Regions from separate parts of the Streptomyces sp. NPDC002476 genome, predicted to be linked through region 2. Evidence: riboswitches for the same ligand, from Rfam matches in the RefSeq annotation. Region 2 holds a riboswitch; each other region holds the start of a gene.
What was found. A riboswitch is a leader RNA that binds a small molecule or an ion and turns the genes downstream of it on or off. The one in region 2 is predicted to bind thiamine pyrophosphate.
Positions count from the first base shown of each region.

Region 1: it holds a riboswitch for thiamine pyrophosphate, as region 2 does, so the genes downstream of both, thiC (phosphomethylpyrimidine synthase ThiC) here and ACFYXM_RS09425 (thiamine ABC transporter substrate binding subunit) in region 2, are expected to answer to the same signal.
Region 3: it holds a riboswitch for thiamine pyrophosphate, as region 2 does, so the genes downstream of both, thiO (glycine oxidase ThiO) here and ACFYXM_RS09425 (thiamine ABC transporter substrate binding subunit) in region 2, are expected to answer to the same signal.

Region 1 covers NZ_JBIARH010000004.1:74,011-77,280, forward strand. Annotated here, with positions in the region: gene thiC (phosphomethylpyrimidine synthase ThiC) at 1-1,348, opposite strand, end outside; TPP riboswitch at 1,341-1,474, opposite strand; gene ACFYXM_RS06105 (YibE/F family protein) at 1,546-2,868, shown strand; gene ACFYXM_RS06110 (SsgA family sporulation/cell division regulator) at 2,988-3,270, opposite strand, start outside.
Region 2 covers NZ_JBIARH010000006.1:94,344-97,613, reverse strand. Annotated here, with positions in the region: gene rlmN (23S rRNA (adenine(2503)-C(2))-methyltransferase RlmN) at 1-863, shown strand, start outside; TPP riboswitch at 1,111-1,228, shown strand; gene ACFYXM_RS09425 (thiamine ABC transporter substrate binding subunit) at 1,302-2,432, shown strand; gene ACFYXM_RS09420 (ABC transporter permease) at 2,573-3,270, shown strand, end outside.
Region 3 covers NZ_JBIARH010000001.1:249,220-252,489, forward strand. Annotated here, with positions in the region: gene ACFYXM_RS01065 (Rv2175c family DNA-binding protein) at 1-190, opposite strand, end outside; gene ACFYXM_RS01070 (NAD(P)/FAD-dependent oxidoreductase) at 292-1,473, opposite strand; TPP riboswitch at 1,710-1,823, shown strand; gene thiO (glycine oxidase ThiO) at 1,821-3,026, shown strand; gene thiS (sulfur carrier protein ThiS) at 3,023-3,270, shown strand, end outside.

The DNA.
Region 1 (3,270 bases), on a different contig from region 2:
AGGTGATGTGGTCGTACGCCGGAGCGACATCGGTGGTCAGCGGGCCGAGCGTGTAGAAGGGCGCCTCCTCGCAGATCTCCTGCTGGAGATCGATGTTCTCCTTGATCTTGTGCATCGGGACATGGCCCGGCCCCTCGATCATGGTCTGGACGCCGTACTGCTTGGCGATCGTGTTCAGCTCCCCGAGCGTGCGCAGTTCGGCGAACTGCGCCTCGTCGTTGGCGTCCGCGATCGAGCCGGGGCGCAGCCCGTCGCCGAGCGAGTACGTCACGTCGTAGAGGGCGAGGAGTTCGCAGAGCTCCTCGAAGTTCTCGTAGAGGAACGACTCCTTGTGGTGGGCGAGACACCACGCCGCCATGATCGAGCCGCCTCGCGAGACGATGCCGGTCTTGCGGCGGGCGGTCAGCGGAACGTACGGCAGGCGTACGCCGGCGTGCACCGTCATGTAGTCGACGCCCTGCTCGGCCTGTTCGACGACGGTGTCCCGGTAGATCTCCCAGGTCAGCTCCTCGGCCTTGCCATCGACCTTTTCGAGGGCCTGGTAGAGGGGCACGGTGCCGATCGGCACGGGCGAGTTGCGCAGAACCCACTCACGGGTGGTGTGAATGTTGCGGCCGGTGGAAAGGTCCATGACCGTGTCGGCGCCCCACCGCGTCGCCCACGTCATCTTCTCCACCTCCTCCTCGATGGAGGACGTCACCGCGGAGTTGCCGATGTTGGCATTGACCTTCACCAGGAACCGCTTCCCGATGATCATCGGTTCGATCTCGGGGTGGTTGACGTTGGCGGGCAGCACGGCCCGGCCCGCGGCGATCTCCTCGCGCACCACCTCCGGCTCGACGTTCTCCCGGATCGCCACGTACTCCATCTCCGGGGTGATCTCACCCCGCCGGGCGTACGCGAGCTGGGTCACCGGTCGGCCGTCCCGGCTGCGGCGCGGCAGCCGGGGCCGGCCGGGGAAGACGGCGTCGAGATTGCGCAGCCCTTCCCCGAGCTGTCGGCTTCGCTCGAGCAGGGGAGACCCCATACGCGGCGAGGTGTGCTTGAGCCCGTCGTCCTCGGGCCGGACGGGCCGGCCCGGGTACTCCTCGGTGTCGCCCCGCGCGGTGATCCAGTTCTCCCGCAACGACGCGAGCCCGCGACGGACGTCGGTCTCGACGTCGGGGTCGGTGTACGGCCCCGACGTGTCGTACAGCGTCACGTCCTTGCCGTTGGTGAGGTGTACCTGACGGACCGGCACACGGATGTCGGGGCGTGGCCCCTGGACGTATCCCTTGTGCCAGCCGATGGACTTCCCGGCCTCGTCGCTCTGGCTGGAGGCAGGCGTGCGTGCGTCCGATGTGGTCATGAGACCTACTCCCTACGCCGGCATTACCCGGTAACAGGTTCAGCGGTCGGCGCAGCTCGTCCCGTACGGACGTACGGATATCAGCGCCCTCTCAGCCCGGTGCTCCGAGCTCCCGCGTGTGCAAAGGTTCCTCCACGCTAGCGCCCCGTCCGGCGGAATGAACAGAGGGTCCCTTGCCTCCTTGCGATGATCGCCCGGTGACGTCCCTCCCCAGCGTTTCCGAACCGCCGAGTCCCCATCACGGCCATACGCACGCCCACGGCCCCGCGGCGCCCGTCTCCAGACATCTGCGGAAGGTCATCGCGGCTGTACTGATCCCGTTCGCCGCCGCGGTCCTCGCCGGACTGGTGGTGCTCTGGCCGGGCGGTGCGCCACCGCACGAACGAACCGGTGTCGGCTTCGACCGGCAGACCCAGCAGGGCAAGGTGGTGAACGTCGACACAGTGGACTGCAAGGAGGTGAACGCCTCTCAGATGCCGGTCGGCGGCGAGACCGTTCCGCAGTCGGCGGGCCGCACCGGGCTGTGCGCGAAGGCCACGGTCGAGGTGACGACCGGTCACGACAAGGGCCGGCGGTTCGTGGAGATCGTCCAGCCCGACGCACCGCGTCAGCTGCGCGAGGGGCAGGGCGTGGTCGTGGCGTACGCCCCGGACGCGCCCCACGACCTGCAGTACTCGGTGACCGATGTGAACCGGAAGTTCCCGATGGCGCTGCTGGCCGGGATCTTCGCCCTGGTCGTGGTCGCGGTGGGCAGGATGCGCGGGGTGATGGCGCTGATCGCGCTCGCCGTGTCGTTCGCCGTGCTGACCCTGTTCATCCTCCCGGCCATTCTCCAGGGCTCGAATCCGCTGATCGTGGCGGTGGTCGGGTCCAGTGCCATCATGCTGATCGCGCTCTACATGTGCCACGGGCTCACCGCCCGCACCTCGGTCGCGGTGGTGGGCACACTGATCTCGCTCCTGCTGATCGGGCTGCTCGGCTCGCTGTTCATCGGCTGGGCGAGCCTGACCGGCAACACCGACGACAGCACCGGCCTCATCCACGGCCTGTATCCGCGCATCGACATGAGCGGCCTGCTGCTGGCCGGCGTCATCATCGGTTCGCTCGGGGTGCTCGACGACGTGACGGTCACCCAGACGTCGGCCGTCTGGGAACTGCACCAGGCGAACCCGACGATGGGCGTGCGGGGGCTCTACCGGGCGGGGATCAGGATCGGGCGCGATCACATCGCCTCGGTCGTCAATACGCTGGTGCTCGCCTACGCGGGCGCCGCGCTGCCGTTGCTGCTGCTGTTCTCGATCGCCAGGAGCAGCGTGGGCACGGTGGCCAACAGCGAGCTGGTGGCGGAGGAGATCGTACGGACGCTGGTCGGTTCGATCGGGCTGGTCGCATCGGTGCCGGTGACGACGGTGCTCGCCGCGCTGGTGGTCTCCGCGGACCGCACAGGGCTCGGCGCGGAAGCCGGAGCTCCAGCACCCGTACGGACCGGGAAGGGCCGCCGCCGCAGGGCGAAGCCATGAGCACCCCGGAACGAACATCGGCCGACAGACGAGGAGCGGTCCTGATTACGGAGAGCGATTCACCCATTCGGCGGATGCCGTGTTCGACCGGCGGGCACCAGTCGGCGACACCGTGTTCTTCAGCCGGCGTTCTGCTCCTCGGCGAGGATCCGGCCCAGGGCCTCCTCCAGGTTTCCCTCGAAGTCACCCAGCGTGCGCTCCTGTCCGAGCGGCACGAGCTTGTCGGTCCGGTCGAGAAAAGCCACGAGCGGCGCCGAACCAGCCCGGAAGAGGGCGCGGTCGGCGCCCACCTGAAGGCGGATGTGTACATCGGAAAGCCCCTCGGGATCCGTGGGCCCGATGTGCACATCGCCGTCGCCACTGGGGCTGTTGAGGCCGTCGAGCAACAACTCACGGCCGAAT
Region 2 (3,270 bases):
TGTCGGTGGTCCGTCACATCAGCTGCGACGACGACACCACCCGCAAGACGCTGTGGAAGCTGCACGACGGGACGCTCGTCGAGTCCGTGCTGATGCGCTATCCGGAGCGGGTGACGATGTGCATCTCCTCGCAGGCGGGCTGTGGGATGAACTGCCCGTTCTGCGCCACCGGGCAGGCCGGTCTGGACCGCAATCTGTCGACCGCGGAGATCGTCCACCAGATCGTGGACGGCATGCGGGCGCTGCGCGACGGAGAGGTGCCCGGAGGACCGGCGCGGCTCTCCAACATCGTCTTCATGGGCATGGGCGAGCCGCTGGCCAACTACAACCGCGTGGTCGGCGCGATCCGACGGCTGACCGACCCGGAGCCGGACGGGCTGGGGCTCTCGCAGCGCGGGATCACCGTTTCCACCGTGGGGCTGGTGCCCGCGATGCTGCGCTTCGCCGACGAGGGCTTCAAGTGCCGTCTCGCCGTCTCGCTGCACGCGCCGGACGACGAGCTGCGCGACACCCTCGTCCCGGTGAACACCCGGTGGAAGGTGCGCGAGGTGCTGGACGCCGCGTGGGAGTACGCGGAGAAGTCCGGCCGTCGCGTCTCCATCGAGTACGCGCTGATCCGGGACATCAACGACCAGGCGTGGCGGGGCGATCTGCTCGGCCGGCTGCTCAAGGGCAAGCGGGTGCACGTCAACCTGATCCCGCTGAACCCGACACCCGGCTCGAAGTGGACCGCCTCCCGGCCCGAGGACGAGAAGGCGTTCGTCGAGGCCATCGCGGCGCACGGGGTGCCGGTGACCGTACGGGACACCCGGGGCCAGGAGATCGACGGGGCCTGCGGGCAGCTGGCGGCGGCCGAGCGCTGACACAGGCGTTCGCCGGGTCCGTGGGAATACCGAGGCCGGAGTCCGCCGGGCCCGCGGGAGTGCCGAGAGCGGCGTTCGCCGGTTCCACGGGAGTACCGGGACCGGCGTTCGCCGGGCCCGAGGTGGTTCGGCCGGACTCCGGGGCGGACGGGGCGTCAAGGGCTCCGGGCCTCCGGCGTCGCCCGGGCGCCGAGGCCCCGGCGGCCCGGCCGGGCCGCCCGTGTAACCTGGCCCGGAAATCAACTTCATATTCCGACAGGGGAGCGCCACAGCGCTGAGAGTGCGGCACCGGGGGACCGGTCGTCCGCAGACCCTCTGAACCTCGCCCGGGTCATTCCGGGTAGGAAGTTCGGTCATCAACTCATGCTGTTGCGCCCTGCCCGCGTCCCGCGGGCGGGGCCGCGTCTCTTCCTGGCCAAAACCCAGGAGGAATCCATCATGACCACCACGCGCAGGACCACGGGAACCACGCGCGGGTCCGTACGCCTTACGGCCACGGCCGTCGTGGCCGCGCTCGGCATCACGGCACTGGCCGGGTGCGGGAGTTCCGACACGTCGTCCTCCGGATCCGGCGGCACGAAGGGCGCCGGCCCGAAGACCGTGACGCTCGTCAGCCACGACTCCTTCAACGCGTCCGACGCGGTGCTGAAGGAGTTCACCGAGGAGACCGGCTACACCGTCAAGGTCCTCAAGAGCGGCGACGCGGGAGTCGCGCTCAACCAGGAGATCCTGACCAAGGGCTCACCGCGCGGAGACGTGTTCTTCGGCGTCGACAACACCCTCCTCTCCCGCGCCCTGGACAGCGGCCTGTTCACGCCGTACGAGGCGAAGGGCATCGACCGGGTCGCGGCCGCTGCCCGGCTGGACGCCGGGCACCGGGTCACGCCGGTCGACACCGGCGACGTCTGCGTGAACTATGACAAGAAGTACTTCGCCGACAAGAAGCTCGCCCCGCCGCAGACCTTCGACGACCTGGCGAAGCCCGCTTACAAGAACCTCCTGGTCACCGAGAACGCGGCGACCTCCTCGCCCGGCCTCGGCTTTCTCCTCGGCACCGTCGCCGCCTACGGCGAGAAGGGTTACCAGGACTACTGGAAGAAGCTGAAGGACAACGGCGTCAAGGTCGTCGACGGCTGGGAGCAGGCGTACAACGACGAGTTCTCCGGCTCCGCGGGTGGCAGGAAGGCCAAGGCCGACCGTCCGCTCGTCGTCTCGTACGCCTCCAGCCCGCCCGTCGAGGTGCTGTACGCGAAGCCGCAGCCGGCCGAGGCCCCGACCGGGGTCGCCACCGGGACCTGCTTCCGGCAGATCGAGTTCGCGGGCCTGCTGAACGGCGCCAAGAACGAGGCGGGAGGCAAGGCGCTGCTGGACTTCCTGATCGGCAAGCGGTTCCAGGAGGACATGCCGCTCAACATGTTCGTGAACCCGGTCGTCCCGGAAGCGAAGCTGCCGGATCTGTTCACGAAGTTCGGCACGACCGTCGAGAAGCCGACGACCGTCGCCCCCGACCTGATCGCCAAGAACCGTGAGCAGTGGGTCCAGTCGTGGTCCTCACTCGTCGTGAAGTAGCCGGGACCGCCGCACAGGGGACGGGCGCGGCGGCGAAGGGCGCGGACGTCACGGGTCCGCGCCCGCGCGCCGGGCGCACGACGGACGCGGCGCGGACGGCGGCCCGGCGAGTGGGCGCCGGCGCGGTGCGGCCGGCCCTGATGGCCGTGCCCGTGGCGTTCTTCGCGGTGTTCTTCGCCTACCCCGTCGTCGCGATCGTCGGCCGGGGGCTGAAGGTGGACGGCGTGTGGCAGTTCGGCCGGATCGGCGAGGTGCTGGCCCGGCCGGAGATCCGTGACGTCCTGTGGTTCACCACCTGGCAGGCGCTCGCCTCGACCGCGCTGACGCTGCTCGTCGCGCTGCCCGGCGCGTACGTCTTCGCCCGCCTCGACTTCCCCGGAAAGCAATTGCTGCGGGCGGTGGTCACCGTGCCGTTCGTCCTGCCGACCGTCGTCGTCGGGACGGCGTTCCTGGCGTTGCTGGGGCGCGGCGGGTTCCTCGACGAACTCTGGGGGGTGCGCCTCGACACCACGGTGTGGGCGATTCTCCTCGCCCATGTCTTCTTCAACTACGCGGTGGTCGTACGAACCGTCGGCGGTCTGTGGGCGCAGCTCGACCCGCGGCAGGAGGAGGCCGCCCGGGTGCTGGGCGCCGGACGGTTCGCGGCCTGGCGACGGGTCACGCTGCCGGCCCTCGCACCCGCCGTGGCCGCCGCCGCGCTGATGGTCTTCCTCTTCACCTTCACCTCCTTCGGCGTCGTGCAGATCCTCGGCGGCCCCGGGTACGCCACGCTGGAGGTGGAGATCTATCGGCAGACCGCCCAGCTCCTCGCCCTTCCGACGGCCGCCGTGCTGACGCT
Region 3 (3,270 bases), on a different contig from region 2:
CCTTGTTGCCGGCGATGAAGGCGGCCGGCACCTGGAGAGCCCGGTTCTCACCGCGGCGTACGGCGATGAGCTGGCCCTCCTTGACCAGCTGCCGCACACGTGTCACCTCGACACCGAACATGTCGGCGATGTCGGGAAGGTGGAGCCAGGCAGGGACGAGAGCATCGATCTTTGCGTCAATCTCGGTCACGGGACAAGCGTGCCATCCCGGACCGACAGGCGGTAGCCGGGCCGACCGTACGGGCGGTGCCGGTACGCCGTCGGAGGGTCGGCGGCTGGGGAGTACGGGTGTCAGAGGGCCGTCGACTTCAGGGGTACGGAGGGGTCTGCGGCCCGCGCCGGGTCGATGCGGGTGCCCGCCTCGATGAGCCTGCGGCCCTGCGCCAGGTCGCGGGGGCGGCCCACGGCGAGGACCGCCACCAGGACGCCGTCGCGCAGCCAGCACACCGACCAGGCGGGGTCGGCGGCGTCGCCGCGCCACAGCAGGGTGTCGGCGCCCGCGTGGTGGCCCGCGTACTGCACGAACCGGTCGAACTGCTCGGACCAGAAGTACGGGACGGGGTCGTAGGCCGGCGGCGCCGGGTGGTCCCCGCCCGCGACCGCGACGATGTCGCCGGCGACGGTCCGGGGGCCCTGGAGCGCGTTGTCCCAGTGGTGGACGAGCAGGCGTTCGCCGTAACGGGCGGACGGGAACGAGGCGCAGTCGCCGACCGCGTACACGTCGGGGAGCGAGGTGCGCAGCGCGGCGTCGGCGGTCACCGAGCCGTCGGGGCCGAGCGCGATGCCCGAGCCGGCCAGCCAGCCGGTGGCGGGGCGGGCGCCGATGCCGACGACGACGGCCCCGGCCGGGATCGCGCGGTCGTCCGCGAGGACCACCCGGCCCGGTTCGACGTGGTCGACCCGGGCGCCGGTGAGGAGTTCGGTGCCGCTCTCGGCGTACCAGGCGGCCATCGGGGCGGCGACCTCGGCGGGCAGCGCGCCGGCGAGCGGCCGGTCGGCGGCCTCCAGGACGGTGACCGCGCAGCCGGCGGCGCGGGCCGCGGTGGCGAACTCGGCGCCGATCCAGCCCGCGCCGACGACCACCACGTCGTGCCGCTCGTCGAGGACGGGCCGCAGCCGGGCCGCGTCGTCGAGGGTGCGCAGCAGGTGGACGCCGGGAACGCCCTCGGTGCCGGGCAGCACGATCGGTTCGGCGCCGGTCGCGATCACCAGCACGTCGTAGGCGACGGGACCGGAGGGGGTGTCCAGTTCGTGCGCCGCGGCCCGCAGGCCGGTGACGTCGAGACCCAGTCGCAGCTCGATGTCCAGTGCCTCGAAGTCGATGTCGAAGGCGGAGTCCTCGGCCTTGCCGAGCAGCACCGCCTTCGACAACGGGGGCCGGTCGTAGGGCTGGTGGGGTTCGGCGCCGATCACCGTGACGGGGCCGGTGAAGCCCTGTTCCCGCAGAGCCACGGCCGTCTGCACACCGGCCATGCCCGCGCCGACGACGACGACGCGGCGCTCCGTGCCCGGATCCGGGCGCTCCGACTGCTGCGACTGCTGCTGATCGCTCACCTGTACACCATAAACACCTGACAGAGCGTCACGACAGGGGGAGTTCCTCCACGGTGCTGGTGCCGCTGCCCTCCCTTGCCTGGGCCCGGTGGCCCCTCACCGGCACTGGGCGGTCCTTCACCGGGTCCGGTGGACGGGGTTTAGGGTGGCCACGGTAAGACACTCGCGGGAGCCCGGACGCAGCGGGCTGAGAGGGAGGCTGGAGCGGCCTTCGACCGTACGAACCTGATCCGGGTCATGCCGGCGAAGGGAGGGGCTGGACGCCCATGCGTTCTTCTCACCACGAGGGCCGGGCCGCCCGGGACGGGGGGCCGTACGACGTCCTCGTCGTCGGGGGCGGGATCATCGGCCTGGTGACCGCCTGGCGGACCGCGCAGCGCGGACTGCGCACCGCGGTCGCCGATCCCGATCCGGGCGGAGGGGCCGCCCGCGTGGCCGCCGGGATGCTGGCCGCCGTCACCGAACTCCACTACGGCGAGGAGCTGTTGCTGGGGCTGAATCTCGCCTCGGCCGCCCGCTACCCGGCGTTCGTGGCGGAGCTGGAGGAGGCGAGCGGCCGGGACACGGGCTTTCGCGCCTGTGGCACGCTCGCCGTCGCGCTGGACTCCGACGACCGGGCCCATCTGCGGGAACTGCACGCCCTGCAACGGCGTTCGGGCCTGGAGTCGGAGTGGCTGACGGGCCGCGAGTGCCGCCGTCTGGAGCCGATGCTCGCGCCGGGCGTGCGCGGCGGGCTGCGGGTCGACGGCGATCACCAGATCGATCCGCGCCGGCTGGCCGCCGCGCTGCTGACCGCGTGCGAGCGGGCCGGGGTGGTCTTCCACCGGGCCCGGGCGGAGCGTCTGACGGTGGTGCGCGACCGGGCCGCCGGAATCGTGCTCGCCGGGGGCCTGGAGCCGGCCGCCGACCAGATCGTGCTCGCCGCGGGGAGTCTCAGCGGCCGGCTGCCGGGCCTGCCGGACGGGGTCGCGCCACCGGTCCGACCGGTGAAGGGGCAGGTGCTGCGGCTGACCGTGCCCGCCCGGTACGCGCCCTTCCTGTCCCGGACGGTCCGGGCCGTGGTCCGGGGCGGCCCCCTCTATCTCGTGCCGCGCGAGAACGGCGAACTGGTCGTCGGCGCCACCAGCGAGGAGATGGGCTGGGACACCGACGTCACCGCGGGCGGCGTCTACGAGCTGCTGCGGGACGCCCACGAGCTGGTGCCCGGCATCACGGAGCTGCCGCTCGTCGAGACCCGGGCCGGTCTGCGCCCCGGCTCCCCCGACAACGCCCCGCTGCTGGGCCCCACCGCGCTGCCCGGCCTCCATCTCGCGACCGGTCACCATCGCAACGGGGTGCTGCTCACGCCCGTCACCGGAGACGTCATGGCGGCGTCGCTGGCCGACGGCGAGCTGCCCGAGGTGGCCCGCCCCTTCACCCCGTACCGCTTCTCGCCCGCCGCCGACTCCGTACGCCAGGAGCAGCCCGCATGACCGAGCCCGTCCTCTCCCCCGCTCTCGATTCCGTGCCCCTCGCCGACTCCGCGCCCGTCCCCTCACCGGCCTCCGTCTCCGTGTCCGTGAACGGGGAGATCCGGCTCCTCGCCGCGGGCACCGCCCTGGACGCGCTGGTCGCCGGGCTGACCTCGGCCCGCTCCGGTGTCGCGGCGGCCGTCAACGAGAGCGTCGTGCCGCGCGGGCAGTGGTCCGCCACGGCGCTGCGCGACGGAGACCGGGT